3 regions of the Colwellia sp. RE-S-Sl-9 genome follow, and region 2 is predicted to be linked to each of the others. Evidence: predicted binding sites of a transcription regulator. Region 2 holds the regulator's gene; each other region holds the start of a gene.
What was found. The regulator MetJ, encoded in region 2, represses methionine synthesis genes. The targets are predictions, from matches to a motif close to TAGACGTCTAGACGTCTA.
Positions count from the first base shown of each region.

Region 1: the regulator MetJ is predicted to act here: its motif matches at 6,514-6,531, upstream of metA (homoserine O-succinyltransferase MetA).
Region 3: the regulator MetJ is predicted to act here: its motif matches at 5,829-5,846, upstream of ACM9HF_RS04295 (cystathionine beta-lyase).

Region 1 covers NZ_CP182631.1:1,975,813-1,986,624, forward strand. Annotated here, with positions in the region: gene radA (DNA repair protein RadA) at 259-1,638, shown strand; gene metH (methionine synthase) at 1,716-5,408, opposite strand; gene metA (homoserine O-succinyltransferase MetA) at 5,497-6,438, opposite strand; gene recA (recombinase RecA) at 6,673-7,710, opposite strand; gene ACM9HF_RS08435 (phosphoglycerate mutase family protein) at 7,960-8,508, opposite strand; gene ACM9HF_RS08440 (sulfite exporter TauE/SafE family protein) at 8,529-9,281, opposite strand; gene ACM9HF_RS08445 (efflux RND transporter permease subunit) at 9,395-10,812, opposite strand, start outside.
Region 2 covers NZ_CP182631.1:3,608,940-3,619,751, reverse strand. Annotated here, with positions in the region: gene argE (acetylornithine deacetylase) at 1-398, shown strand, start outside; gene ACM9HF_RS15580 (hypothetical protein) at 447-1,838, opposite strand; gene metL (bifunctional aspartate kinase/homoserine dehydrogenase II) at 1,926-4,394, opposite strand; gene metB (cystathionine gamma-synthase) at 4,422-5,579, opposite strand; gene metJ (met regulon transcriptional regulator MetJ) at 5,785-6,114, shown strand; gene ACM9HF_RS15560 (hypothetical protein) at 6,124-6,537, opposite strand; partial or broken gene ACM9HF_RS15555 (malic enzyme-like NAD(P)-binding protein) at 6,716-7,958, opposite strand; gene ACM9HF_RS15550 (adenylosuccinate synthase) at 8,328-9,626, opposite strand; gene hflC (protease modulator HflC) at 10,086-10,812, opposite strand, start outside.
Region 3 covers NZ_CP182631.1:998,299-1,009,110, reverse strand. Annotated here, with positions in the region: gene ACM9HF_RS04310 (GntR family transcriptional regulator) at 52-726, opposite strand; gene ACM9HF_RS04305 (TonB-dependent receptor) at 1,136-3,979, shown strand; gene ACM9HF_RS04300 (MBL fold metallo-hydrolase) at 4,545-5,708, shown strand; gene ACM9HF_RS04295 (cystathionine beta-lyase) at 5,873-7,054, shown strand; gene ACM9HF_RS04290 (Kelch repeat-containing protein) at 7,202-8,146, shown strand; gene ACM9HF_RS04285 (AraC family transcriptional regulator) at 8,214-9,125, opposite strand; gene ACM9HF_RS04280 (alkaline phosphatase) at 9,301-10,641, opposite strand; gene ACM9HF_RS04275 (endonuclease/exonuclease/phosphatase family protein) at 10,712-10,812, opposite strand, start outside.

The DNA of each region.
Region 1 (10,812 bases), 1.6 Mb from region 2:
ATCACAAAACAATTATCAAAACACAGCAATTTTCATGCCTCTAGAAGATTAAAATCATTAACTGTTAATGTTTTTGCTCAAGCGCTTGTTTGCTGGGCTTAAAAAAACTTATAGCATTATTAATTATTACTCCTAAGGTTTGTCATAAATTTGACCTTTTTTGATAAATTTAATATTGCATACATTATTTATACGATAAAAATTTATAACAATATAAATCACTTATCAAACAATACGTTTAAAAATAGGTAAAACCATATGGCAAAACCGTCAAAAATTGAATTTGTGTGTACCGATTGCGGAATGAATCATCCTCGTTGGCAAGGTCAATGTAAGTGTGGAGCATGGAATACACTCACCGAAATGAAACTTCCCACAAGTCAGGTTAAAAAAGCGACTGGCAATAGCGGCGGTTATGCCGGTGGTATAGGTGGCGGTTCAAAAAAAATAAATGAAATAGACTCTGTTGAAGCTGAAAAACAACTTACGGGTATAGGAGAACTTGATCGAGTGTTATGTGGTGGTGTTACTACTGGCTCTGTCAATATTATATCAGGCGACCCCGGCGCAGGAAAAACCACACTACTTTCAGATTTAGTTGCTCGCATGTCTGAAACAACCGCTTCCCTTTACTGTACGGCTGAAGAATCACTTTCTCAGTTTAAAAATAGAGTAAATCGTTTAAAGTTGAATTATAACGAAGATAACCTTTACTTGCTGTCTGAAACAAGTGTTGAATCAATTATTGCAGAACTTGATTCAAAAAAAATAAAGTTTGCTGTTATCGACTCCATTCAAGCGGTAGTTACCGATAACGCCAATGGTAGCCCAGGTTCACCTTCTCAAGTAAAAGGTGCTGCGCAATTACTTACCCAATATTGTAAGCAAAATAATGTCACCATGTTTCTTATCGCTCATGTAAATAAAAACAATGAAATTGCAGGCCCGCAAACCTTAGTTCATATTGTTGATGCGTTATTACATATTGATACCAACGACGGCCAAATACGTACACTCAGAGCCAACAAAAACCGTTTTGGTGATATAGACACTGTAGGTATTTTTAGAATGTGTGAAAAAGGTATGCTCAGTGTTGATAACCCTAGCGAGATTTTTCTCTCAGGATCTACTACCGAATCACCCGGCTCGGCAATTACCTGCATTAGAAAAGGTAACCGAAATATTTTATTAGAAATACAATGTTTAACGACAGAAACTGAAGCAGAGTTTCCGCAAAGAGTATGCGTAGGATTAAACATGAACCGTATAAAAATGCTCACGGGGATATTACGTAAACATACAAAAACAAAGATTTTTCATGATACCTTTTTTAATATCGTGGGTGGTTTAAAAATAGATGAATCTGAAACCTGTATTGATCTTGCGCTAGTTACCGCACTACTGAGCAGTTTAAATGATTTTATTATCCCGCGCACAACTTGCATTATGGGTGAGCTAAGTCTAAACGGTGATGTACGCCCTATTGATAGCGGCGTTCCTCGCGTAAAAGAAGCCGCCCAACATGGTTTTTCTCAAATAATTATTCCGTTTAGAAATTATCATAAGTCTATGGAAGGTTTAGGAGCGACCATTTCTGCAGTTAAAACCATTCATGAGTTACTCGCGATAATTAAATAATCACTTATTTGTAGACCCAAGGTCAAAAAAGGCTACTTAACAGTAGCCTTTCAACTTATCACTTAATATTAAACCTATTACTCAGGTTCATAATCTAAGTTAGCCGATAACCAACGCTCAGCTTGCGGCATAGTCATCTCTTTTCTTATAGCGTAATCCTCTACTTGGTCTTTCGCTACTTTAGCTACAGCAAAGTACTTAGCTTCTGGGTGAGCAAAATACCAGCCACTTACGGCAGCACCTGGCCACATTGCGTAGCTAGACGTTAACTCCATACCAATGTTATTTTCAACATCAAGTAACTTCCACAACAAGCCTTTTTCAGTATGTTCAGGGCATGCTGGGTAACCAGGAGCAGGACGAATACCTTGATATTTTTCACGAATTAAATCATCGTTTTCTAGATTTTCGTCTTTAGCATAACCCCAGTATTCTTTACGGATTTTTTCATGTAAATATTCTGCGGTCGCTTCTGCTAATCTATCGGCTACAGCTTTAGCCATTATGCTATTGTAATCGTCATGATTCGCATCAAAGGCTTTTACAATTTCTTCAACGCCAAAACCTGCTGATACAGCAAAGGCACCAACATAATCTTTAATGCCTGACGCTTCATCTGCAACATAATCAGATAAACAGCGGTTAAACTGCCCTGCGGGTTTTTTACTTTGTTGACGTAATTGATGTAAGCGTTCTAATTTAGTGGTTCTGGTATCATCAGTAAAAAGGATCAAATCATCATTTTCACGATGAGCAGGAAATAAACCAAATACCGCTTTACCTTTTAGTTTTCCATTACCTATCACATCATCCAACAAGGCATTTGCATCATCAAACAACTTAGTTGCTTCTTCACCTACCACTTCATGTTTAAGGATCAATGGGTATTTACCCGATAGTTGCCAAGTCATAAAGAATGGCGTCCAATCGATGTACTTTCTCACAATCGATAAATCAATATCATCTAATACTGTTACGCCTAACTTTTTAGGTGTCGTTGGCGTGTAATCATCAAAACTTATTGGAACAGCATTTTTACGAGCATCTTGTAATGAAATGAGCGTAGAACGAGGACCTTTTTTATAATGACGTTCTCTTACACGTACATATTCTTCTTTTTGACGCTCCATAAATGCTGGGCGAAGTTCATCAGACAACAAGGCACTTACTACAGAAACCGAGCGCGATGCATTAGGCACATAAACAACAGGATGATCATATTGAGGTTCAATTTTAACCGCTGTATGTGCTTTAGATGTTGTTGCACCACCTATTAACAGAGGTAAATTAAAATCTAGTCGCTTCATTTCTTTAGCAACATGTACCATTTCATCAAGTGATGGCGTAATAAGACCTGACAAACCAATAATGTCGCACTTTTCTTCTTTTGCTACTTGAAGAATTTTCTCTGTTGAAACCATAACGCCAAGGTCAACAATATCGTAGTTATTACATTGTAAAACTACGCCTACAATATTTTTACCTATATCATGTACGTCGCCTTTTACCGTTGCTAATAGCACTTTACCATTAGACTTAACTTCGGTTTTTTCGGCTTCAATAAACGGATTTAAGTGAGCTACAGCCTGCTTCATTACACGCGCAGATTTAACCACTTGCGGTAAAAACATTTCACCGGCACCAAATAAATCACCAACTACGTTCATGCCGTCCATTAACGGACCTTCAATGACATCTAGTGGGCGAGCTGCAATTAAACGCGCCGCTTCGGTATCTTCAATAATAAATTCGTTAATACCTTTAACCAACGAATGTTCTAAACGTTTATTTATAGGCAATTCGCGCCATGTTAAATCAGCTTTATTATTCGCTTTGCCGCCTTGCCCTCGATAACCTTCAGCTAAATCTAATAAGCGCTCAGTAGCTCCGTCATCACTGTTCTGAATAACGTCTTCAACAGCTTTTAATAAATCTTTCGGGATATCTGAATAAATAGCTAACTGACCCGCATTTACAATTCCCATGTCCATACCATTTTTAATGGCGTGATATAAAAATACGGCATGAATCGCTTCACGTACTGGGTTATTACCACGAAATGAAAATGAAACGTTCGATACACCACCTGAAATCATGGCGTACGGTAGGTTGTCTTTAATATCTTTTACGGCTTCAATAAAATCAACGGCATAATTGTTATGTTCTTCAATACCGGTAGCTACAGCAAAAATATTAGGATCAAAAATGATATCTTCTGCTGGGAAGCCAATCTCATCGACTAATATATGGTAAGCACGATGACAAATTTCGTATTTACGCTCACGAGTATCTGCTTGACCTACTTCATCAAAAGCCATAACAATAACGGCTGCGCCATAACGACGTAACAATTCAGCTTGTTTGCGGAAGATATCTTCTCCCTCTTTCATACTGATAGAGTTAACAATACCTTTACCTTGAATACATTTTAAGCCTTCTTCTATGATGTCCCACTTAGAGGAATCGATCATAATTGGTACTTTGGCGATATCGGGCTCACCGGCAATTAAATTCAAAAAGCGAACCATCGCGGATTTTGAATCCAACATGCCTTCATCCATGTTGATATCGATGATTTGCGCGCCGTTTTCTACTTGTTGTAGAGCTACTGCGATAGCTTCATCAAACTTCGCTTCAGTAATTAAACGTTTAAATACAGCAGAACCGGTAACGTTAGTTCGTTCACCTACGTTAACAAATAGGCTATCACCATTAATCGTTAAGGCTTCTAATCCAGATAAGCGGCAAGCGACTTCGCGTGGCTTAATTTCGCGAGGTGTTATACCCGCAACTGAATCAGCCATACCTTTAATATGTTCAGGTGTTGTACCACAACAACCACCAATAATATTTAAAAAGCCAGATTCAGCCCATTCACTTACGTGTGAATTCATGTCCTCTACTGTGAAGTCGTATTCACCAAATGCATTAGGTAAACCCGCATTAGGGTGAGCAGATACAGCAGTGTCTGATATACGACTTAATTCTTGTACGTATTCACGTAATTCAACCGGCCCTAAAGCACAGTTCAAACCAAATGATATAGGTTTAGCGTGACGTAAAGAGTTATAAAATGCTTCAGTTGTTTGCCCTGATAATGTACGACCTGATGCATCGGTAATCGTACCGGAGATCATTACGGGGTATCGCACACCGAGCTCTTCAAATACACATTCAACCGCAAATATTGCGGCTTTGGCATTTAACGTATCAAATATAGTTTCAATCAAGATCAGATCTGAACCACCTTCAATTAATGCTTTAGTTGATTCAATATAGGCGTCTTTTAATTCGTCAAAAGTTACATTTCGAAAAGCAGGATCATTTACATCAGGAGATATTGAACAAGTACGGTTTGTTGGCCCTAAAACACCAGCAACAAAACGTGGTTTCTCTGGGTTTTTAGCCGTAAACTCATCAGCTGCTTGGCGAGCAATTTGTGCAGCAACCAAGTTAATTTCAGCGCTGTACTCTTGCATATCGTAATCAGCCATAGCAATAGTTGTGGCATTAAACGTATTGGTTTCGAGTATGTCTGCGCCAGCAGCTAAATATTCGGTATGTATTGCTTTAATAATATCGGGCTGAGTAAGCACCAACATATCATTATTGCCTTTTACATCAGAATGCCAATCGGCAAAACGATCACCTCGATAGTCTTGTTCTTCAAACTTGTATGCTTGGATCATAGTTCCCATAGCACCATCAAGTATTAAAATATTTTTACGAAGTTGTTGTTCAAATGTTTCAAAACTGGCTGACTTTTGCATCATTTTTTCCGATAAAAGGTCGTTAATAACAATCTCATGAATGAAACTGGTATAAATGTATTTACTATAAAAAGAACCTTGGTTCTATTTAATCATTAGGGTTAATAGCTTTTATGTTATTTGCATCTAATTTGTATGGGGTAATTTGATAAACGTAGTAGTTAAGCCAATTAGTAAATAACAAACTACCATGACTACGCCACGTACTACTCACCTCGTTTTCAGGATTATTATCAGGGTAATAATTTTCCGGTATAGCAGGCTTTCCTCCTGCATTTATGTCGCGCATAAATTCCTCATGTAAGGTTTCAGCGTCGTACTCCGGATGACCTGTTAAATAGACCTGTTTTTTATTTTTACTGGCAGCAACATACACACCGGCTTGCTCCGATTCGGCAATAATTTTGAGACCTTCTATAGATAAATAATCTTCTCTATCTATGTAGCCATAACGAGAATGAGGTACTTTAAATAAGTCTTCAAAACCACGCGTGAGCGGTTCTTTTATATCATTAGGTTTATGAGTAAAAACGCCTGAAAGCTTTTGCTTTCTTAAATGCCTTTGCAAACCATAATGATAGTATAAAGCAGCATGAGCTCCCCAACACGAAAACATAGTAGAAGTTACGTTGTCTTCGGCCCAATCAAATACTTCACAAATTTTATCCCAAAAAGTCACTTGATCATAATCCATTAAAGCTAATGGAGCCCCTGTAACAATTAACCCATCGTACTGTTTATGCTTAATATCATCAAATAAACAATAAAAATTTTCTAAGTGCTCTTTAGGTGTATTTTTCGATTCGTTGGCATGAATACGTACAAACTCAATATTAATTTGTAGTGGTGTATTCGATAACATTCTTAATATTTGTACTTCTGTCTCAATTTTATTGGGCATTAAATTGAGTATTGCCACTTGCATTGGGCGAATTTCTTGACGGGCAGCTCTATTCTCAGACATAACGAAAATATTTTCATTATTCAAAATAGATAAAGCAGGCAATTGATCAGGAATTTTAATGGGCATAAGACTCAACCTATAGAATATACAAAATTTAGCTTGAATGATTATAGCATTTTTCATTATGGCTATGTCAACATCTAAACGTATAGACGTCTAAACAGATTGTAATATTTTCTAACTTAAAAAATATAATGACATAAGTTTTAAAAATACCCGCTGAATTTAATATTAAGCTTTATAAATTTAGATCAAAAAAAATCTCGGACATGCCGAGATTTTAGTGAAAACGATTGCTGATTATTCAGCAGCTTCTTCTACTTTTTCAGTTTTTTCACTCTCAGGTACTTTCTTAGTTAAAAGTTCTGCGCGTAAACGTGAATCTAATTCTTTAGCTATTGCCGGATTTTCAGCTAGATATTTTGTTGAGTTAGCTTTACCTTGACCAATTTTATCGCCATTGTAGCTATACCAAGCACCAGCTTTTTCAACCATGTTATGCTTAACACCTAGGTCAATTAACTCGCCTAAGCTGTTAATACCTTCGCCATATAAAATTTGAAATTCAACTTGTTTAAACGGAGGAGCTATTTTATTTTTAACAACTTTAACACGTGTTTCGTTACCGACAATTTCATCGCCATTTTTAACAGCACCAATACGACGAATATCTAATCTTACTGAAGCATAAAACTTTAATGCGTTACCACCCGTTGTGGTTTCTGGAGAACCAAACATTACACCAATCTTCATACGAATTTGGTTAATAAAAATCATCATGGTATTTGATTGTTTAAGGTTACCTGTAAGTTTACGCATTGCTTGAGATAACATTCTTGCTTGAAGACCCATATGCGAGTCGCCCATGTCACCTTCAATTTCAGCTTTAGGTGTAAGAGCTGCAACAGAATCGACAACAATTACGTCAACAGCACCTGAACGCGTTAACATGTCACAAATTTCTAAAGCTTGTTCACCCGTATCAGGTTGAGATACTAATAATTCATTAATATTTACACCTAGTTTACCTGCGTAAATTGGGTCAAGTGCATGCTCGGCATCAACAAAAGCACAAATTTTTCCATTACGCTGAGCTTCCGCGATAACTTCTAATGTTAAGGTTGTTTTACCACTAGACTCTGGTCCGTATATCTCTACAACACGGCCTAATGGTAAACCGCCAGCACCTAGTGCGATATCTAATCCTAACGAACCTGTAGAGATTGTTTCTACATCCATACTACGGTTATCACCCAACTTCATTATTGAGCCTTTACCAAATTGACGTTCTATTTGACTTAACGCAGCAGAAAGTGCTTTTTCTTTATTCTCGTTCATTATTTATTGCTCCAAGATGATTTAGGTGCTTAATTCATTTTAATGAAACAAGTATACTGTATAGTCGTACAGTATCAAGTTTTTTATTAATTTATTTTTTATACTGGAAAATAAATCAATAACAAGACTTGCTATCCATTGAAAAATAACAATTTTATATTAATTAGTAACTTTTTAAAAAAATTTAAAAAAAAGTTACTCTTTTAATTTCTATTAGTTTTATACAGTAAATTATATTAATGCGTACAGTTATAATTTTAATTGAGTTACTCCCCAATAATCGCTACTTTTAGTTGTTAATTTCCAGCCTTTTTTGATAAGTACTTTTCGAATAAAGCGATTAATTAGCCCATGCCCAAAAACAACTATTTTTTCTTCTTTTTCAGCTAATCGAATTAAAGTAAGTGCCGCTCTTATAGAGCGTATTTTAGATTGTTTATAAGTTTCAAAGTGCCCTTTAAACCGAAGTAACCAAAAAATACGACAGCTATAAAGCCAAACCACTGTAGGTAAATATAAGGGAAGTTTATAACGTGGTAATTCCATTTCTCTTAATGTTTGATCTATTAATTCAGGTGATTTTCCGGTAAATATATGTGCTGAATGCAGTGCTCTTTTAAGATCACTTGATACAACAAAGTGAGACTTGTAGTCTTGAACATGTTGATAGTTGGGCCTACTGTTATTTGATATTTCGGATAGGTGGTATTGCCTTACCCATTTGACATAGCTGATAGCATTCATCATGCTGTTAACTGCAGCGACAGGCTTACCATGCCTAATTAAAACGATTTCCATATCTTCCTTATCCTAGTTTTTTATAAAACCATAAAAACAGCCGCTAATACCGTCATACCAATAACCCACCACCTATATTGTTTATTGGGTATTCTTTTAACAATAAATACCCCCGCATATGCGCCTAATGCGATAAACGGTAAGCTTATGATATTCAATAAGAATGAATCTATAGTGATGGTTTCCCATACAAAAATATGAAATGGTACTTTGAATAAATTTACCGCTAAAAAGAAACAAGCAGCTGTTCCTATAAATTCATTTTTGGGTAATCTCATACTTAATAAGTATAAGGCCATTACCACTCCAGCTAAGTTCCCCACCATGGTCGTTATACCGCCTAATAGCCCCATTAAAATAGCGAACCACATATAATCAGGCACATTTACGCGTTTATTTTGCTCTTGCCAAATCATTAGGGCCAAACTACCAAATAAAATAATCCCCATAAGTTGACGAAATATTTGATCATCAACATATTCTCCTATCAAGGTACCAATAATTACTCCTATAGCAGCCCAAGGAAATAGCTTTTTTAAATAGTACCAATTAGCGCTACGGTGATAATAAAAAACACCAAAAATATCGGCCATAACTAATAGAGGTAACATAATGCCTGTTGATTCTTTACCACCAAAGTTTAACGCGAGTAAAGGCACGGCAAACATTGAAATACCGCTAACACCTGTTTTAGCCATACCAATAAAAAAAGCCACAAGAAATAACAGTAATAAAGCGTTATAAGAGAGTTCGTAAGAAAAGAGAGACAACATTTAGGAATATTTTCCAATTGTGGTTTAAATTAAAGAAATAAAAAAGGATAGGTTTTAAAGAGAATTGAGTTCTCCTGCCTATCCTTATTATGCTAACGAATATTGTACGTTACTTACATAATATCAATGGTTTTTTCTCGTTTTTCAGCAAACCATAAATAAAACACGGGTAATATAAATAATGTGAACACAGTACCAATTAACATACCGGCTACTAATATAATACCAATACTGTTACGTGCTTCTGCGCCAGCACCTGTTACAAATACTAATGGGAGATGCCCAAAAACAGTTGCCGCCGTTGTCATCATAATAGGTCTTAATCGTGTTATAGCCGCTTCGGTTACCGCTTCTAATTTTGTTTTACCTTGTTCTTGAACATGGTTAGCAAATTCAACGATCAAAATACCATTTTTAGCAATTAAGCCCACCAAGGTGATTAAGCCTATTTGTGAATAAATATTGATTGTTGTTAACTCAATAAAAGGTAAAAGCAATGCGCCTGATAAAGCTAAAGGTACACAACCAAATAACACCACTAACGGATCTCTAAAACTATTAAACTGAATCGCTAAAATGAAAAATACAATAATAGATGAAACCCCTAATACGCTCATTAACGTACTACCTTCAGATCTAATTTGGCGAGACTCACCCGCGTAATCTAATCGATATGATTTAGGTAATATATCAGCAGCCGCTTTTTCCAATGTAGCTAATGCTGCTTCTTTACTTACCCCTGGTAAAACACCGCCAAAGATTTTAATAGAGTTTTGCTGATTAAATGTGGTGAGTTGTCTAGGACCAATCAACCATTTAATTTTAGCAAAGCTAGAAACAGTCACTAAACTGTTACTTGGCGTTTTAATGGTTAAACTTAAAATATCTTCTGGGTTAGCTCTTACCTTATTATTTACCATAGGAATAACTTGATAAGCTTTGCCGTTTGAATCAAATCGATTAACGTAGTTACTTGATAAAAAAACACTTAGCTGTTGATTTATGTCTGCAAAGCTAAGCCCTAAATCAGAAATTTTTTGTCTATCTATACTGAGTTCCATTTGTGGTAAATCAATCTTCAAATCAGTATCAGCAAATAAAAACTGTCCGCTGGCAAAAGCTGCACCAACCAATTTATCGGTATAGCCTTTCATGGTTTCGTAAGAATCAGGCGATTTGATCACCAACTCAACATCAAATTGCCCTGCTGTTGGTAATGATGGAGGTAATATAGGAAGTGAATCTAACCCCGAGTTCCCGACTAAATTCATATAAACCATAGGAACAAGATCTTCAGCACTTTCTTTACGTTCATCAGGTTTTACAAAGTTTAAGCCACCAAAGCCACCACTTTTAAAAACCACTTGCCAAATAGCTTCACTGTTAGGAATAGTTAATAATTTATCTACCATTTTAATAGTATGTTCTATGTTATACGCCATAGACGATTCTGGTGGTGATTGAATAATAACCACTACCATACTTTGATCTTCAATGGGGGCTAACTCTTTAGCAGAATATAAATAAAAGG
Region 2 (10,812 bases):
TATGCGGACACTGTGATTTAGATATAGATATGCGTTCATTACCGGGTATGACAGATGATGAATTAATAACCTGTTTAACTGACGCACTAAAACCTTTAGCTGAGAAATACCCTGGAAGAATTACGATTAATGAACTGCACCCGAGCTCACCTAGCTTTGAACAAACTCAGCCGAGTGATTTAATTGAGTCTGCCGAACATTTTTCAGGGCATAAATGCTGTGCTGTAAATTACGCAACTGAAGCTCCTTTTATTCAAGAATTAGGTTGTCAAACCATCGTTATGGGGCCAGGTTCAATAGACCAAGCACATCAACCTAACGAATTTTTAGCATTATCTGAAATAACAAAAACAGAAGAATTACTGATTAATATGATCAAAAAGTACTGCTTAAAATAGAAAATTGACACGGTAATAATGATAAGTACGACTTATCCCTGATTTGACTTACTTATTCCATAATTTTTGATGAGCTGGCATTGAAAAGTATTCATTTGCCGACCAACAGCGAGGAATTAGATCAAGTGTTTTTCGTTCTGCATAATTTGACGATAATAAAGCTAATATTTCATATAATCTTTCTTTGCTCATTGTGTTGAGTTTTTCAACAGCCATAGGAAAATGTAAATTACGCTCTTTAGGCACAATAATGTCTTGCCCAAAGTTAATAAAGGCCAAATTTCGAGTGGCTGTTCTACAAATGGGTAACTCTGGATCTTCTGGATATAACATTTTCACAATGGCATATTCATAGGAGTATTTTATTTCCCCTTGAAAGTTCTCAACAATGTAAGTGACTCCATAACCTAAAGGAAAAATCCCTGTTATAGTACGTAACGCATCAACAACTAAGTGATAACAAATTCCCTTTTCCGCATTTTTATAGAGCACCTGATAGACTTTAGGCAAGAGCTTATAATCATATTTAGGTTTTGTAGAGAGGATGATTGATGTGTAAATTTGAGGAACTTTAAGTAAATTGCCTATGCCTTTTTTAGGATTAATGCTTGCTTTCAATAATCCTTTAATAAAAAGTAATTTACGCTTTTCCGTTTCGTTAAAAGCATCACGAACTTCTTTTAAATTCCCTACATACTTTGCTACACCAATACCTTCAACAAGATATTTAACTGTTTCTCGGTAATTGATTTGAAGTAATTTTCTTCTATCTTCCAAATCTAGCATTCTAAATGGGTTTTTAGTACCGTTTGTCCCTTTTAGTATAAGTTGCGCTTCAGGATGATTATTACCAATATCTTGTAACAATGCAGCTTTAACTAACGGTATTTTAACTTCATCAACAAACCTTTTATAAGCAACGGCATCAATCAATGAAAAGCGCTGATATTGAAGAGGGGATAAATTAGCTAAGCGCTCTTTAATATAAGGTTCGGTAATCGCATTATCAATACATAGTCGATCGAGTAATCTTAGGCATAACACTGCTTTATATAAAGGCTTATTTAACTCGTTAGATAGTGCAACCTTACTCCCTTCACTCGGACTAAGAAGCTGAATGGTAGCAAGTAATTGAGAAGATTTACGGTTATCTTCTACGAAACTTTCTCCTTCACATAATGCAATAATATCTCGGCAAAGAGTGTCTAAGTGTTCATGCCTTTGTTCTCGTTCTAACTCTCTAAGTTCAAGCTCTTTACACGCTTTAGTACCTGACTTTATTTTAGGTTCCTCTTGCCCCTGAGAAGGACTCAGCTGAGCAAAGAAATCAATAGCTCGGTCAAGCATAGATTCTTTTTTATAACTTTTACCAAAAATTTGTCGAGAGAGTTCTTTAACACTTTTGGTAAAGTTTGTATCTTGAGTATGCTTTAAAGACATGGCTTACAAAATAACTTCAAATATTTACAATACATTAAGACTAGTAAATATTTGAAAAGAGACAAGTAAATTAACTTATTATTCACTTTACAAAGCAATCCCTTTTAATTTAACTTGCTGTTGTTTATGCATAAGCTGTTTACAAATAATCGCTAAATCTGAGTGTAATCCTGCTGCTGTAACATCTCTCCCAGCCCCTGCGCCCCGAATAATTAAAGGATTATCTTTATAGCATTGGCTAACAATCTTAAAAATATTATCGCAAGGGGTAAGATTAGCAAAAGCATCTGTTTTAGGGAGCACTTCTAAACTGACTTTGGCTTTAATATTGGCTTGATTATCATTTTCACAAACAAACGATGCTACATAACGTATACAAGCATTTTTACTATTGGCGTCTTTCAGTTTATCTGCAAAATAAGTATCAAGCTGCTCGGCTTTACTAAGAAATTCTTCGGTGGTTAAGTGCTGTAAATGTTCGGGGACTAAATTTTGGCAATCTATGTCATCAAGCGAAAGTTCAAAACCAGCTAAACGGGCTAGAATTAATAACTTACGTTGTACATCTCTACCTGATAAGTCTTCACGAGGATCGGGTTCGGTTATCCCTTGTGCTAATGCTGATTTTAGTAATTCAGAAAAAGGCACGGAGCCATCATAAGTTTCAAATAACCAAGAAAGAGTACCTGAAAAGATACCCGAGATTTCTTGAATAGAATCACCACACTCTAATAAATTTGCAATAGCAAAGTTAACAGGTAACCCTGCACCAACGGTCGTATTTCCTAACCATAAGCTATGATGTTTTTTAGCCGTACTCACTAATTTATTATACTGAGATGTCGAAGACGACGCGGCCCATTTATTAGCACCAATAACATGAATACCTTGTTCAAAAAAATCTTGATATAACAAGCTAAAAGTTTCACTTGGTGTTATATCTACAACAATCAGTTCATCATAGGGATGATTAGCTAGCCACGAAAGTAAATTATCCTGATCATAAGGTTTAGCCTCACTTTCATACAGAGATAAGGCTTGAGTCACATCGATCCCGTCACTTTTAATTAATGCTTTTTTAGACGTGATCAAACCGACTACATGAACATTTTCAAGTGCAGGAATACGATCAACTTGCGCAGGTAACATCTCTAAAAAACGTGCTCCAATGTTACCCAACCCAGCAATAACGACACCAATATGACGAGCATCTTTTGTTATGTCGTGATGAATGTTATTCACCATTTCTCCACTACATACCTGAGGTAAAATAGAAATTAAGCTATGCTCATTAGTAGAACTAACAATATGTATAGGCTGGTATTTTTTCAATGCCCGTTTAAATCTCGCTTTTACATCACCATGTTTAGATACTTCATGCCCTACCACGGCTAAAATTGAAACAGGAGTAAATGACACTTCCGTATCATGACTTGCTAACCACTGACTTAATGCCTTTTGTTTGTCTTGTGTAATAACAACAAAACCAGTACTGATATCTGAACAAATTGCAGAAAACTGTTTGATGGCTAACTCACCATACGATCCAGTTAAGCTAGTAGATTGAGCTAAAATTAAATCATTAAGATAAGTGACTGAAAGTTCAGATTTAGCAATTTGACCAAATCGTCCTATTTCAGTACCACTTGTATGAGGATCATAACTACTCGCTATATGTAAATGCGTACTATGATTTTCAAGGGGTTGTAACGTTTTAGCATGTAATACTGGATTACCTAGTCGTCCTAGTTCTTTGGCAACACCATTAGGTAAGCGGTGTAATTTTCTTGCTAGCGGAACAATACGAGGATCAGCACTATAAATGCCATCAACATCTGTCCAAAGAGTCACGTTTAATGCCCCCACTAACGAAGCAACAATAGTAGCCGAGTAATCACTGCCATTTCGACCTAATGTACAGTTTTCTCCAGCTGCATTTTTAGCGATATAACCAGTTATTACAGCTAATTGTTTAGTTTGTAATAAGGTATTAAATTGCTGATGACTTAAGGTATCGTCTACTACACAATTTTGATCATTATTTACCACAAGAAAATCGCGCGAATCAATATAATAACTTGCACATACGCGCTCATTTAGTACCGCAGATAATAAACGTGCTGACCACACTTCACCAAGCGCAAGTATATTCGCTTCATTTTTTTCTACGTGATTAAGGTCAGTATGAACAACCCAGCCTTTTAACGCCTCAATATCTTGAGCCAGTAATTGCTCCAAATGACTTACATGGCTTGATACTAAACTCTTAATTAAAGACAATTGAGCCTTTTGCAACGCAACAATAGAATCATTTAACGCTGCTGACGATTCAACGGCTTGCTGATATATAGCCACTAGCGCATCAGTTGTTTTTCCATTAGCTGAAACCACAACAAAATCATTTAGCTTACAATGATTTTTAATAATGTTAACGACACGTTCTATACACTCAACATTAGCCAAACTACTGCCACCAAATTTGTGCACATGTACAGCGTGTTTAGCTAATTGATTTTTTTCACTAACTAATTGTTCAATATCATTTACTGAGTTCATATTTACCAACATCAATTGTGTTTATTCTTATTTTTGTGAAGCTAAAAGGCCTTGCGATAAATCAGCGATTAAGTCGTCTACGTCTTCTATCCCAACAGAAACCCGCACTAACGACTGAGTAATACCCGCTTCTAATTGAGCTGATATTTCCATTCCTGCATGTGTCATAGTCGATGGGTGACTAATTAAACTTTCCACACCACCTAAAGATTGAGCTAGCGTAAACATATTAAGATTTTTAAAGAGTTTTTTTACAGACTCAACACCGCCTTTAACTTCAAAGCTCATCATTGCGCCAAAACTAGCTTGCTGTTTTTTAGCAATATCATGACCAGGATGATCAGGTAAACCTGGATAATAAACCGCATCAACAGCATCGTGTTCATTTAAAAACACAGCCACTTTAGCTGCATTAATTTGATGCTGCTTCATTCTTACAGGTAATGTTTTTAAGCCTCTTAATGCTAAGTAACTATCGAAAGGAGATCCCGTTATACCTATACAATTTGCCCACCAAGCTAATTCATCGCCTAAAGCTTCATCTTTTGTTATTAACACGCCACCCACCACATCACTATGACCATTAATGTATTTAGTGGTTGAATGAAACACAATATCAGCACCTAAAAGCAAAGGTTTTTGTAAAAGAGGAGACATAAAAGTATTATCGACGGCAACAAGTGCACCTACAGCGTGTGCTGCTTTGGTGACTTTCTCGATATCCACAATACGTAATAATGGATTACTCGGTGATTCAATCAGTACTAATTTAGGTTTTTGTTTAAGGGCTTCAGCTAAAGCATTTTCATCGTTTTGATCAACAATAATTAACTTAAAATTGCCTTTTTTTGCTAGATGCGTGAATAATCGGTAACTACCACCATAACAATCATGTGGTACAACAAGTACATCATCTGTGCATAATAATTGACAAATAAGGTGTACAGCTGCCATACCTGTGCTTGTTACAACGCCTTTTGTACCTTCTTCTAACTCAACAACCGCTTCTGCAAAAGTAGAGCGTGTTGGGTTTCCGGTACGTGAATAATCATAATCACGCTTTTCATTGAAGCCTTTTAGAGCATAGGTACTTGCTAAATGTATTGCAGGCACTACACCGACGTGTTGCTTGTCACTACGAATACCAGCTCTTGCCGCTATTGTTGCCATACTTTTCTTAGTCATTTGAGACTCCAGCTAGGTATAATTTTAAATAGATGTTTAGATGTCTAAAACTCTAAACGGTTTACTAAACTTGGTCAAGAAATTTTAGACATCTAAACTTCTACACATTCGTTATTGACTCAGCGCCCACAAACAGTAAAATTAGTGAATTAGTGTCTGTTGATATTGTTCAATCAGATATTCCATATTAAAGGGTAAGTAATTTATGGCAGAGTGGAATGACGAGTATATTAATCCATACGCCGAACACGGGAAAAAAAGTGAACAAGTAAAAAAGATCACCGTTTCTATTCCTTTACGTGTTCTTAAGGTCTTAACTGATGAGAGAACTCGTCGACAGGTTAATAATCTTCGCCATGCTACTAATAGCGAATTATTATGCGAAGCCTTTTTACATGCTTTTACCGGCCAACCTTTACCTGATGATAACGATTTAGCTAAAGACAATACTGAAAAACTACCTGCTAGCGTTCGTAAAATATTAGAGGCTAAAGGTATTACAGACTTTAGTGCTTATGAAACTGAAGACGATTAATTCATAAATTTATGAAGGCAAGGTTAACAACCCTTGTTTTTCAGCAATCTCATTAATCACTTTTTTTACTTTCATTGTAATGTAGCCTGATAATATTTTAGGCTCTTTATCTAATAACTCTATTTCTGATTCAGTGATCGCAACAAAACAGCTTATATCTTTGTTGTTAACATAAATCATAACATCATCTGCAACTTCAATTTTATCACCTATCCTTTCAATAGATACTTGTTGTAAATATTCATCATTTTTTTCTATATAAAACTGAATAGTTAAAACGTTATTTTCATCCTCATACCAACCTGCCGCTAATGTTTGAAAATTAACATGCGCTTCTTGTTTATTAATAATGCCCTTTAATTTGACATAATGAGCTAATAACTTTTCGCTAGCCGTAATACTTATTGGTAGGTCGTCTTCCATCAATTTTCACTTTAAATAAAAACAAGATCTTAATTATATACCCGTTACTATTCAAGATGCAGGTTCAGTGGAAACTAAAAAGGGCTTTAGCCCTTCTTTAATATAATCATTATGTAAGATAATCTGAACTCTGGTTAAGATCTCAAATTCACAACACAAATAACGATATAACTGATAATTAGAGCATGTAATTATCAGGTAATTCTAAAGCGGCTACACCTGAATCTATCGCTGCTTGTGCCACAGCTCGCGCTACATTTGCACATAAACGCGGGTCCATAGGTTTAGGTATAATATATTCTTTACCAAATACTAAATTCTTCACGCCACTAGCAACCAAAACTTCTTGTGAAACTTCTTCTTTTGCTAATGATTCTGATTGCATGAACCGCTGCTATTTTCATTTCATCATTAATCGTTCTTGCACGAACATCTAAAGCTCCACGAAAGATAAAAGGGAAACACAAAACGTTATTAACTTGATTTGGATAGTCCGAACGACCCGTAGCAATAATAAGGTCATCTCTTGTGGCATGTGCTAGCTCAGGTTTTATCTCAGGATCTGGGTTTGAACACGCAAAAATAACGGGGTTTGGCCCCATCAATTTTACATGCTCAGCCGATAATAAATTGGGTCCAGAAACCCCAACAAAAACATCAGCCCCTTCTATGGCATCCTCTAATGTTCTTTTATCGGTATTATTAGCGAAAAGTTTTTTATATTCATTTAAATCGTCACGGCGAGTATGCACAATACCTTTAGTGTCGAGCATGTAAATTTTTTCACGTTGAGCTCCACACTTAATCAATAATTCCATACAGGCAATAGCAGCAGCCCCCGCCCCCATACAAACTATATTTGCAGACTTTATATCTTTACCTTGAATTTCTAGCGCATTAATCATACCTGCGGCTGTAACGATTGCTGTGCCGTGTTGGTCATCATGAAAGACAGGAATTTTGCAACGTTCAATTAATGCTTTTTCAATTACAAAACATTCTGGCGCTTTAATATCTTCTAAATTAATTCCGCCGAAACTATCAGCAATATTAGCGACAGTATTAATGAACTCTTCAACTGTATTGTGTTTAACTTCAATATCGAAAGAATTGATATTAGCAAAACGTTTAAACAGAAGAGACTTCCCTTCCATTACAGGCTTCGAGGCCATAGGACCTAGATTACCTAAACCTAAAATAGCTGTACCGTTAGTAATAACAGCAACTGAATTTCCTTTGCCAGTGTACTTATATACATCATCAGGATTATTCGCAATTTCCCTAACAGGCTCAGCCACACCGGGGCTATACGCTAACGACAAATCTAAACTTGTTTCAGCGGGTGTAGTTAATTCAACACTAATTTTCCCTGGTGTTGGAAATTGATGATAATCGAGAGCTTGCTGGCGGAAATCTGTCATGGTTGCATCCTAATACATAAAAGGTAAGGTGTAATACTTCACATTAAAGAACAAATTATACGAATTATGACTCATTCTTAATGACACAACAAAATAACATGAAACTCTTGCTTTTGCTTTGTATTTTAAATAGTTTTTGACTATATAAAATACTTAGATGCTCTATTAAAAACTAAAGTATTAACAAACAAACAGAATTATTAGGTAATCGAGTATGTAAAGATACAGGTGGACAAACATTATAATAAAAAATTTTATAATAATAGTCGTAGTGTAGCTTGATGAATAACGATTTAGTTAAAAAGGAAATATTAGCAGGCAATAAAAAAGCCACTTAAAAAGTGGCTTCAATCAAAAGGAACTTATTAGTTACTCGTCAAACGGATTAACTAAAATAATAGTTTCATTACGATCAGGTCCCGTAGAAATAATATCAACTGGGACACCTGTTACTTCTTCAATACGCTTGATATAAGCAATGGCGTTAGCTGGAAGGTTTTCACGTTGAGTTACACCTGCTGTTTTTTCACTCCAACCAGAAAGTGTTTCATATACAGGAGTGATTTCTTCATAACCTTCGGCAGCTGTAGGAGAAACCGTAATAATTTCACCGTTTGGTTTTTTATAACCAGTACAAATTTTTAGTTCTTTTAAGCCATCTAAAACATCAAGCTTTGTTAAACAAAAACCTGTAATACTATTAATTTGCACTGCACGGTGCATAGCAACAGCATCAAACCAACCACAACGACGCTCACGTCCAGTAGTGGCACCAAACTCATGACCTACTGTACCTAAGTGTTCACCAATTTCATCGTCTAATTCTGTAGGGAATGGACCTGAACCAACACGTGTTGTGTAAGCTTTAGTAATACCTAAAATATAATCAAGATTACGAGGACCAAAACCACAACCAGTAGAAACACCACCCGCCGTTGTATTTGATGAAGTTACATAAGGGTAAGTACCATGATCAATATCTAAGAGAGTACCTTGAGCCCCTTCAAACATAATAGACTCGCCCGCTTTGCGAGATTGATCTAAAAGTTCAGGAATATCGGCAATCATTCCAATAATAATTTCACGAACGGCAAGAGCATCAGCAAGTACTTCTTCGTAACTTACCGCATCAACTTTATAATATTGCGTTAATGCAAAATTATGGTATTCCATAATTTCTTTAAGTTTTGCAGCAAATGTTTCTGTATTAATTAGATCGCCAACACGTAAACCTCGACGCGCAACTTTATCTTCATATGCTGGCCCAATACCACGACCTGTAGTACCGATTGGTTTATTACCACGAGCAATTTCACGCGCTGCATCTAATGCATTGTGATAAGGAAGAATTAAAGGACAAGCGTCACTAATTAATAAACGCTCTCTTACCGGTACACCACGTTCTTCTAACATGCTAATTTCGGTCATTAATGCTTTCGGACATAAAACAACACCATTACCAATTAAGCATTTTACGTTTTCACGTAATACACCAGAAGGAATTAAATGTAATACGGTTTTTTGACCGTCAATTACCAAAGTATGACCAGCATTGTGCCCACCTTGATAACGAACTACGTATTTAGCTTTATCTGTAAGTAAGTCAACTACCTTACCTTTACCTTCGTCACCCCATTGAGTGCCTAGAACTACAACGTTTTTACCCATGTTAGAAAATTTTTAATAGAAAAAATTAGGCGAGGATTCTATCAAATATGAAATGACAGTCCAAGTACTAAATACGGCTTTTCATTGAGTTTATAAAATATACAAATCAATATTTATTGGCGCTCTCAATTATAGCTTTTAAATTTAGTAAGTTAGGTATGAAGCCGCAATGCATTAGTGGTTCTATTTATTTAACTACTCAAAGATAAAAGCAGCAATTAAAAGTATGATCGCTTAAATATTCAATGAGTGTTCTTATATTTACGCTATTCGTCAACATGAATATTTGGATTTAACTTTGAAGGGTAATATTTATTTAAGCTGTTTTAACTTACTACTGAAACACTATATGAATAGTGATTATTGTATATATTTATTATCAGTAATTTAAAATAGGTAGAAACGATAAGGCCATGAATAAATCATGGCCTTAAAAAATACTAGCTAAAAGTTAAAGTATTATTTAGCTGCTGCAGGATTTTTTAAATAATGAAAGAAATCACTGTCTGGTTTTATCACCATAATATCATTCTTACTATTAAAGCTGTTTTCATATGCTTCTAAACTTCTAAAAAACTTATAAAAGTCTGCATCTTTAGTATATGCATCAGAATATACTTTAGCAGCTAAAGCATCACCACTACCTCTAATTTCAAACGAGTTCTTTTGAGCTTCAGCTAACATTACTGTTACTTTAGCGTCAATCGTTGCACGAATAATTTCAGATTGCTCTTGGCCTTGTGAGCGATGCTCTTTAGCTACAGCTGTTCGTTCAGCACGCATACGGTCATATATTGAAGCACTTACTTCGGCAGGTAAATTTATTGCCTTAATTCGTACGTCAATCACTTCTATACCCAGATCTTCTCTACTACTTTTGGCACTAACAAGTGCTTTTTCCATAATAGAATCTCGGTCACCTGAAACAATTTCTTTAATCGTTCGAGAACCAAATTCAGTTCTTAAACCATTATTTACTTTTTGTTTTAATAGTGCTCTCGCATTATCAATAGAACCTGTTGTACGTAGGTAGTAAGTTGAAAAATCAACAATTCGCCACTTAACAAATGAATCAACAATTACATCTTTCTTTTCAGAAGTAACAAAGCGGTCTGCGCCTTCATCAAGTGTTTGTATACGAGCATCAATTTTTTTAACGGTGTTGATGAATGGGTACTTTAAGTGA
Region 3 (10,812 bases), 2.2 Mb from region 2:
TGATGCTGAATTCGTTTTTTAATTGATTGATTTATACAACTTTGATTAGAACTACTTTTGGATAAAGCGAGACCAATATTGCCCACTATTTGATATGTGTTGTTTTAACAAGGTTAAGGTTGCTTCAACATCTCTTTTAGCTATTGTTGCTAACATTTCTTTATGTTCTTTAATGCTTTGGCTAATACGAGCGGAGTTTAATGTTAAATTTGAATGCATAGCAAGTAAAATAAGCCTTTTTCTGCGCCATAAATCTACTGCACTTTTATTATAGTGATTACTGTACATTAATAAGTGAAACTGAGTATCTAAAACTCTGTAGTTATATTGAGTTTCAGGTGTAAGAGCTTCCATTGTTTTTACTAGTTCATGTAGTTCATTTAATTGTTCAGTGGTGTGCCCATCAACAAACCACTCCATTAAATAAGGATCGAGTAACTGTAAAATCTCAAAAACATCACGCATAGTATGATATTCAAACTTAGCTACACGGGCTCCGCTATTAGGAGCTACAGTGACAAAACCTTCACCTTGTAATTGTTTCAACGCCTCTCTAATAGGATTAATACTGGTGTTATAGCGTTTGGCTAATTGTGTAGTAACTAGCCTATCATCACTAACAAAAACCGCATTAGCAATATCATTTAAAATTCGCGCATATATTGTGGTTTCTTCAGCCAATAACGGCGATATTAATTCTTCTTTAATTTGTTGTAATTTAGGCATAAAAAAACACTATAAATTCATCTGTTTGATTTGAAGTAAACGCATATCTTAACATATAACATTAATTATCATTAATCTATTTACTTTTTATCCTTTTAATAGCTACCTCGTTAATAACTAAACTTATTTTATCCATCGTATACAAATAAAGTACTTAAGCCTCTTGAGTTAATGTTTTTATATGTACGATTGATTACACATAATTTATTGGTGTTTATGGTTGATCTTATTTTTTTAATGTGTGATATTTATACTGTGCATGTATGAAAATTACGTTACAGAAGCGTTTATAGTTAATCTCAATGCTTTAGATATGGTATGCAGCTCATGTACTTTTTACATAAAAATAAACAGTCAAAATAAATAATCTTTAACAAACAACAAATTATGAAATTAATGTGAGGGAAAAATGAAACGATATCCTAATAGCTACAGAAAAAAAGCGTTGTCAGTTGCAGTAGCCACGGCAATATTTAATATTGGTGGTATAGCCCCTGTATTAGCAGAAGAAACAAATAAAGCTGAAGATACCGAGGTTATACAAATAGTAGGTATTCGAGGATCACTGATTAATTCTTCTAATATTAAAAGAGAAGCAAGTGGTGTGGTTGATGCGATAACCGCAGAAGATATAGGTAAGTTTCCTGATACTAACTTAGCTGAGTCGTTACAGCGTATTACTGGTGTTTCAATTGACAGAGCGAATAACGAGGGTAACCAAGTTTCTGTACGTGGCTTTGGTCCAACGTTTAACTTAGTTACGCTGAATAATCGACAAATGCCAACATCATCAACATTACTGGAAAATGGTATAGACCGTAGTTTTAACTTTAGGGAAGTTGCAGCTGAAAGTGTTTCAGGTGTTGAAGTATATAAAACGGGTAAGGCTAATATATCTTCTGGTGGTATTGGCGCTACTATTAATATTCAAACGGCTAAACCTTTCGATTTTGATGGTTTTAAAGCGGTAGGCTCTGCCAAAGGTGTTATCGATACTAGCGTCGACAAGGGCGATAGTATTACGCCAGAATTGTCTGGAATGATCAGCAATACTTTTATGGATGGCAAACTTGGGGTGTTAGTTTCATTATCTCATGCTGAGCGAGATAGCAGAAAAGAAAGAGTAGGTGCACAAGGTTGGGTTGCAGGCCGAGGCTCTAATGTTGATACAAGTGGTATTGACCGAAACTTAAATCCTAATGGTACTCACTGGGCACCATTAACAATTGATGTAGATACACAAGATATAGAACGTGAACGCCAAAATGGTCAGTTTATTTTACAATTTGCTCCAAATGACGCTATAACAGCGAGTGTTGATTATGTTTTTTCTCGCTTTAAAGAAGTTAATAGTACAAACCGTACTAGTTTCTGGTTTGATGGTGATACAGGTGGTTCAGCAGATGCTAATGGTACAGTAACTAATCCAATGCGACCTGATGACGAGCTAAATTTTTGGGCTTTTCATTATTTAATTGAAACTGAGAATGATTCGTTAGGTTTAAATTTAAAATGGGATGTAAGTGAATCGTTAAACCTTTCATTTGATTATCATGATTCTACTTCACATTCACAACCCGATGGCCAAAACTCTGAAACTATTATCAACCTAAAAAATCCACGCGTAAATGATACCAATGGTGATGGCACTATTGATCGTGGTGGTGTAGATGTTAGCTATAATACAAGTCCTACTGGTCGTCCTGATGTGTTCTTTGATGCTGCAGATTTACCAGGGCAAGATGCATTTGCTGATCAAAATGTACAGTTTGACCTATACCAACAACGTGGCCTAGAAATTGAAAATAATATTAAACAATTTCAATTTGATGGTGAATGGTTAAATACCAACGATGGCGCTTTAGCTAAAGTTAATTTTGGTTTGGCATTAACTGATTATCAAATTGATACTACAAGACGCAGAACTGTTGCCTTTGTGCCAACCGATATTTCTTCGCTCGACCTTAACTTTGCATCAAGTGAAGGTTTTGGTAGTGAAATTGGCGGAAATAAAAACTTATTCCCATTACTTTCTAACTATAGTGCATTAGAAGCACTAGAATTAACGAAAAGCCAAGGCTTATATGGTGGTGAAGACGAGCCAACATTTAATAATATTAGCGAAGAAACTGTTTCTGCTTATGTCTCTTTTGACATTGAAAATGAATTTAACGATATACCTTTTCAAATGAACATTGGTTTACGTTGGGAATCAACCGATGTTGAAGCGGTTTCATTACAACGCCGAATAGAATACTTTAACTACGTGAATACCGCAGGGCGTTTTGGTGAGATAACCGAACCTGATTTATTTGCCGTTAGCGAACAGTCTGATTATACAAGAGTGCTCCCTAATATTGATTTGAGCGTAGATCTATCTGAAGACGTTATTGCTCGATTTTCTTATAGCACCACGTTAAGTCGCCCTGATTTATCATCAATGTTCCCATCAGTGAGCTACGATGCGAGACCAAACGGACCTTTCAATGCATCAGTAGGAAATACAGACCTAGTACCATTAGAGTCTAAAAATATCGATCTATCTTTAGAGTGGTATTACGATGAAGGTAGTTACGCATCAATCGGCTTTTTCCAAAAATATGTTGAAAACTTTATCGGAAGTAGCACCAGAGAAGGGACTTTACCTGATATTAATGGCCAACCTTTACGTGATCCAAGTGTTATTCCACAAGCTGGCTGTCCAAGTGAAGTTATTGGTGGTAATCCTGCCTGTTTTTCTTCAGCTGAAGATCCTGTAATTAACTTTATTATTTCAACGCCTAGTAACTTAGAAGATGCAGAGGTAAATGGTTGGGAAATTAATGCACAACACTTATTTGGTGAATCAGGCTTTGGCGCAATTGTTAACTTAACTTTTGTTAGCGGTGATGTTGAATTAGATCTTTACGACATTGAAAGTACTTTTGCATTACCTGGTTTAAGTGATTCAGCGAACTTAATTGGTTTTTATGAAAAGAATGGCTTACAAGTGCGTTTAGCTTATAACTGGCGCGATGACTTTTTATGGGCAATGCACCAACCACAAAACCTAATTGAACCAACGTTTACTGAAGCTTACGGACAATGGGATCTTAATGCGAGTTATGAAATAAACGATAATATTTCTGTGTTTGTTGAAGGTATAAATATTACTGAAGAAACAACCAGACAACATGGTCGTTTTGCTGATCAATTGATTAGTTTAGAACAGTTTGGCGCTCGTTATAATGTAGGTATTACAGCTAAGTTCTAAAAAGTATAGCGTGTTATAAATTTCATATTATTGATTATGATGTTAATGATATGGAAGGTCATTGAAAAGCCGTCTTCTTGACGGCTTTTTTGATCATAAAATATTTTATTTAACCTCAACTTAGGTTAATGAATGTTAGTGAACCAATTAAAAGATTTATTTATCAAATGTTTAATATGTATTGTTATTTTCCTAAGATATTAGTCATTAACATTGATATTTTTGTGTGTAACAAGGCGAACTTTTTTCTTTCTGGCTATTAGTAATCAATTCAACGAAGTTAAGTTAGGCGTAAAAATAGCTTGTTGAGTAACTTTGCTTATCCCGAGTTGAGGTTATTTAGTCACAGTTTGTCACCTTTTATTTGTATCCGCAGGGCGACTTACTGGTATGCTTATTAACGCATAAGAATATCAGTGTTGTAAAAACTTCTTAATCTACAATTAATAAGATTAAATTTATTAGTGGCTGCTGAGCTTTTAGGGTTAAACTTTAAATTAACTCAAAGGCTTGCGCTTGTTTTAAAAGTAACCTCGAAAGAGCCACAGACCTTAGAAAACTTTTAATGCACAATAGAGTTACTTACCCAAACTCAACGAATAAACAATCCAATTTTGAAATAATAGGTTTAACATCAATGAAAACACTGAGTAAATTCATCGCTATATTTACATTCATTATTATTATCATTGCTTGTAGCTCTTCAACTTCTGTTGATGCCGTCTATAAAAATATAAATCATGGGAGTAATAAAAATGTAGAAGATGATGCTGCAAATCGATCGAGCTTGTTGGTTGGTTTAGCTATTTTTAAGCGATCGTTATTTGAAGATCGCAACAACCCAATGCCCAGCGATAATTATGTTAAGCCCCTTACTAGAGCAAAATTAGATGCGCTTGATAGTAAAAGTGTTTATATCGTTAAATTAGGGCATTCGTCTATTTTAATGAAAGTTTACGGTAGCTATTGGCTAATTGACCCTATGTTTAGCGAACGAGCGTCGCCTGTTTCTTTTGTAGGCCCCAAACGTTTTGAAGCTGCGGCGATTAGCCTTGAAGACTTACCTAAAATAGATAAAGTGTTCATCTCACATAATCATTATGATCATCTAGATAACGACACTATTAAATTTCTTTCTAATGATTATACGTTCTTTTATGTACCTAAAGGTGTTGATGAAAACTTAATAAGCATGGGAGTTTCGAAAGCCAATATTAAAAGTCTCGCTTGGTGGCAAGAAGTGGAGTTTACAAGTAATGAAGAGAATAAAGGTCGTAAGTTTACTATCGCATTTACACCATCGCAGCATTTTTCAGGAAGAACCTTATGGGATAGAAATGCTACATTGTGGGGATCTTGGGTATTTTTGTTAGATGAATATAAACTCTATTTTAGTGGTGATACGGGTTATTTTGATGGCTTTAAAATGATAGGTGATAAGTATGGGCCTTTTGATGTGAGTTTTATGGAGAATGGCGCTTACGATGAGTTTTGGAAAAAAATTCATATGTTTCCTGCTCAAACAGTACAAGCTCATCAAGATCTTAACGCTAACGTGTTAATACCTATTCACAACAGTACATTCGATTTAGCGTTTCATGATTGGGATGATCCGTTAAATCAAATTTTGAAAACATCACAAGAAAAGCAAGTTACTTTAAGTACTCCAAGGTTTGGTGAGATTATAGATTTGAAAAATCCTATATTTACAGAGCGTTGGTGGCAGTAGGTTATTAGGCTTATATCTAAATTATATGGCTATTGATTTAGCCTAATTACTTTTAAAGTATTCTTACTTATTATCAAAAATTCCGTGCACCTTTAATCTAATCAGGTTATAAATACATTATAGATGGCTAGATAGCTATAATATCTAAAAACGAGAACACATAAATGAAAACAGAAACAAAAGTAGTAACAGCAGGGCGTTCTGCAAAGTGGACAAATGGCGTAGTCAATCCTTCTGTGCAGCGCGCATCAACGGTTGTGTTTGAGTCTGTTAAACAAATGAAAGCTGCAGCAGTAAATAGAACAAATCAAACCTTGTTTTATGGCCGAAGAGGCACGACTACCTCGTTTGCATTTAGCGATGCTATGGTTGAGCTTGAAGGCGGAGCTGGCTGTGCTTTATATCCTTCAGGTACTGCAGCTATTACTAATGCAATTATTTCGGTGGTTAAAACTGGCGATCATATTTTAATGGTAGATAATGCCTACGAACCTACTCGCGATTATTGTGACAAAATTCTCGCTAAAATGGGAGTTACTACCACTTATTACGACCCGTTAATTGGTAAAGGTATCGAAGCGCTTATCCAAGACAACACGAGTTTGATATTTTTAGAATCTCCAGGTTCAATCACCATGGAAATTCAAGATGTACCCGGCATAGCAGAAGTGGCTCATAAGCATGGCTGTATAGTTATGCTTGATAATACATGGGGCGCAGCTGTTAATTTTCAGCCATTTGATCATGGTGTTGATATTTCAGTACAAGCTGCTACCAAATATATAGTAGGGCATTCAGACGTCATGTTAGGTACTGCAACCGCTACTGAAGAGTATTGGCCACAGGTACGTGAAAATAGTTACATTATGGGGCAGTGCACTTCGCCAGACGATTTGTATTTAGCATTGCGTGGTATCCGTACTTTAAGTGTTAGGCTAAAACAGCATCAAACGAGCGCGCTTAAGATTGCGAATTGGTTAGCAACAAGACCAGAAGTTGAAACGGTACTGCATCCTGCTTTACCTTCATGCCCAGGTCATGAATTTTTTGAACGTGATTTTAATGGTTCAAATGGTTTGTTTTCGTTTGTATTAAACAAAGGCAGCCAAGCGGCCATTACTGCGTTACTTGACGGAATGGAACACTTTAAAATGGGCTATTCGTGGGGCGGTTTTGAAAGCTTGATTTTAGCGATATCAAACGTAAAATCCATGCGTACTGCTACAGAATGGAAATACGAGTTTCCGTTAATTAGGCTTCATGTTGGCTTAGAAGATGTAGACGATTTAATTGAAGATTTAACTAAAGGTTTTGAGCGCTTTAATTCGGTGCTAGAGCAAGGTTAATCTTATAAGGTAAGCAATAAAAAAGCACGTTTATGTGCTTTTTTTATATTTATTAATTTAAAAATCAAAGCTTTATAAAGCTTTAGACTTGCATTGTTTATGGTGGCTATTATAAAATGAATAATCGTAAATTAATGGACTAATGGTATGATTAACTTAAAAACAAATTATTTATCACACCTCTTTATTTTCTTTCTTATCGCTCTTTCAGGTTGTTCCACTACATCCGATTTAAAGTCTGATGGTTTATCTCTTTCTAAATCTCGTTTTGCCCATGCTGCAATTAATGATGGGAAGATGATTTATGTGTTTGGAGGTAGTAATAAAAAGGGCTTTCTTTCAAGTATTGAACAAATAAACCCTAATACCAATAAAATACAGGTTTTAAAAAGTAAATTAATACCTAGACGGTATTTTTCAGCTGTTTGGGATGGTGAACATTCTATATATATCATTGGTGGTGTCAGCCTGAAAAATAAAGAGTTTCGATATGAAAATAGAGTTGAAATATTTGATACGATAACTCATGAAGTTAGCTTTGCTAAACCATTACCTTATCCAACTCGAATTAATAGTGCTGTATTCTTAAATAATAATATTTTTGTTTTTGGTGGTGCATACCCTAATAAAAGTGAATTAGTTGCTAGCGCTTTAGTGTCAGTTTATTCCGTTAAACAAAATAAATGGATGAGGGCTGCAGATATGCCTACAGCTAAAACAACTCGATCGGTAGTTAAAGATGACAAGATATATCTGGTTGGTGGATACAATCATAAGTCAGCTCTGAATGTATTTGAGGAGTTTAACCCTAAGACAAATAAGTGGATTTCTCTTCCTTCAATGCCTGTTAAAATGAGTGCACATTCAGTGACTGTCATTAAAGATAAATTATATACATTTGGTGATTACGAAAATTTATCATCAACATATGTTTATGACTTTAAAACTAAAGTATGGGAAAAAGTAGATTTAGGTTATAAAGCGAGTCGTCATAATGCCATTACTACTTTAGACAATACGGTATACGTTATTGGCGGTACTATAGGAAGTAGTGGACCATTCCTTGATGATATTCAAATCTTTAATTTATAAATAACATTATTGTTTCAAAGCTAAAGAGTTATTTTTAGCTTTGAAACTCATTCGTCTTGTCGTCTTATTAAATAATCGGCAAATATATATCAGTAATCGCTTCACTTTGGTTAACAGTAGGAAACATTTTTACGCGTTCAATAAAGCAAGGGAAGTCACGAAGCGTTTTACCACTTTGCGGCAACCATTGGCTGTAAAGTGCGTTTATCATTTTACCTAAATTGTCATCACTTCCTGTATATCGTAATACGGCACAATATCCTTCGGGAATTTCCCCCAGCTCTACACCTTGCGTATTCTCTTTAAGCTTATCTTCTTTCAATTGCTCGTTGTTTGTTAGGTTTTTTGAGGTGATATTGGTGGCTATATCAAATCGGTAGTCCTCTGCTGGTGTAGTGTGTGGGTCGTTATATAAAATATTAAAAGTTTTACTGAGTGTTGGTGGCGTATGGTGTTCTTTTCGCCATTCAATAAAACGTTTTATGCTGCTATGTAACGTTTGAGGTGAACCTTTGTGGGATAAGCTGGCTATTGGGGTTTTATCAAACCATTGTATTTTTACATTCGCTATTAGTGAATTTTCCATAAATTGATTCGCTTGTGTTGTATTTACATTATTTAGATGGTTACCTGAAATGGGTGCCCAGTTAGGCGATTGTTTAAATTGTGTGGGTGTTACTAAAAATACTTTTTTAAACGCGCGCGAGAATGATTCAATATTTTCAAAACCTGCATCTAGAGCAATGTCAGTTATTGTTAAGTGATGATGGTAATAGAGTTGATTAGCTGCTTTTTTCATTCGTTGTAATTGAATATATTGAAAAACAGGTAACCCAACATGCAGGTGAAATAAGCGATGAAAATGATATTTGGATAAATGCTCAATTTTACATAGATCATCTAAAGGAAGCTTTGTATTTAAATTTTTATCTATAAAATGACATACTTTTTGAAAGGGGATATTTTTTATGGTGTCCATATTTATATTGTTTGTATCAATAAGTAAGGCGATGTATTAATAATCTCATAAAATATGAGAGGTTACCTGACAGATCTTGCTGTTGTTAGTTGATAAACTTCCATAGTAAATACAGAAATAAAAAAGCTGAATAAAATATTCAGCTTTTTAGTTTTTTAAATATATTAAGAACACATTATTTGTCTAATAGGGTAAATATCTTTTTAGCAATATCTGTATTGTCTTGATAGCCATTAAACATGTCTTTATTACTGCCTAAAGCGAAAACAGGAACGTCAACTGCTGTATGGCCTGAAGATGTCCAACCTGTATTTGTACGACCATCAATTATTTTTTTAATGGCTGTGTATAGCTCTTTTTGAAGGCTGATTTTTTTAGACTTTGCTTCATCGGTAATTGCCGTAATTTGAATGTTTTTTAACGTATCATTTTTCACTGTGATCAGCGTTGATAGTTCATCTTCAGTTAATTCAAAGTTAAACAATTCATTAGCTTTGGTTTTAGTGATGTCAGTAGCTTCAAATACTTTAGCAATAGATGAAGGTGATTGTAGCATGGTTCTTAAGGTCTCAGGCTTCCATTCGTAAACACCATGTGCACCTAAAGTAACACCACCTGTGCTGTGATCAGCTGTTACAACCACTAAAGTATCAGGATGTGATTTAACGTAAGTTTCTAAGTATTCGAGAGTTTTTGCTAAGTCGTCCATTTCGCCCATCGCTGCTGCTATATCGTTTGAATGTCCGCCCCAGTCAATTTGGCTTGCTTCAATTAATAGAAAATATCCTTGTTTGTTTTCTAAATGTTTTGTTGCTGCTTTGGCCATACTTGAAAGACGATATTTATTGGTATCGTCTAATGCCCAAGGGAGACCTTTTTTATCAAATAAACCGAGTAATGGTTTGTCTGTCGATGTAGTTTCTAGCGCTTGATAACTATCTATGTAGGTGAATCCGTTATCTTTAAACTCGTTCACTAGGTTACGATCGTCTCTAATAAAGTATTTCCAACCGCCACCAAGGTATAAATCGGCTTTTATGCCATTGTCTATGTAGCTATTCGCAATTTCGTTGTAGTTTTGTCTACTTTCATTATGAGATAAGTACGAAGCGGGTGTCGCGTGGTTGATTTGTGAAGTAACGACTACGCCTGTTTTTTTACCGCGTGATTTAGCTCTTTCTAGTACGGTTTCAAGTGGATTTTTATCCATATCAACACCAATAGCACCATTATAGGTTTTATTTGCTGTTGAAAGTGCTGTTGCACTAGCTGCTGAATCAGTTACATATGAATGATGAGTATCAGGGTAGGTACTGCTCATACCCACTAAATGTCTATCAAATACGGTGTTTTCTACTTTAGGTGTTGCTGGATCATCTTTAAAGTAGCGATAGGCTGTTGTATAAGTGGGGCCCATACCGTCACCTACAACCATAATAATATTTTTAGGTGCTGAAATAACTGGCGCTGACTCAGCTGGGGTAACTGTTGTTTTTGATTCGTTACCACACGACATAGTTAAACCAGCAATAGTCAATGCTGCAAGTATTTTATTCATAATAGAATGTCCTATAGATTTTTAAAGGTTATAGGCTGATATCAACCCAAACTAAACGGTGATCTGAAGATGCGGCTCTGTCTTTAACAAGCCTGAATTCATCATCTGTTGGTAATGGCCAAAAAACAC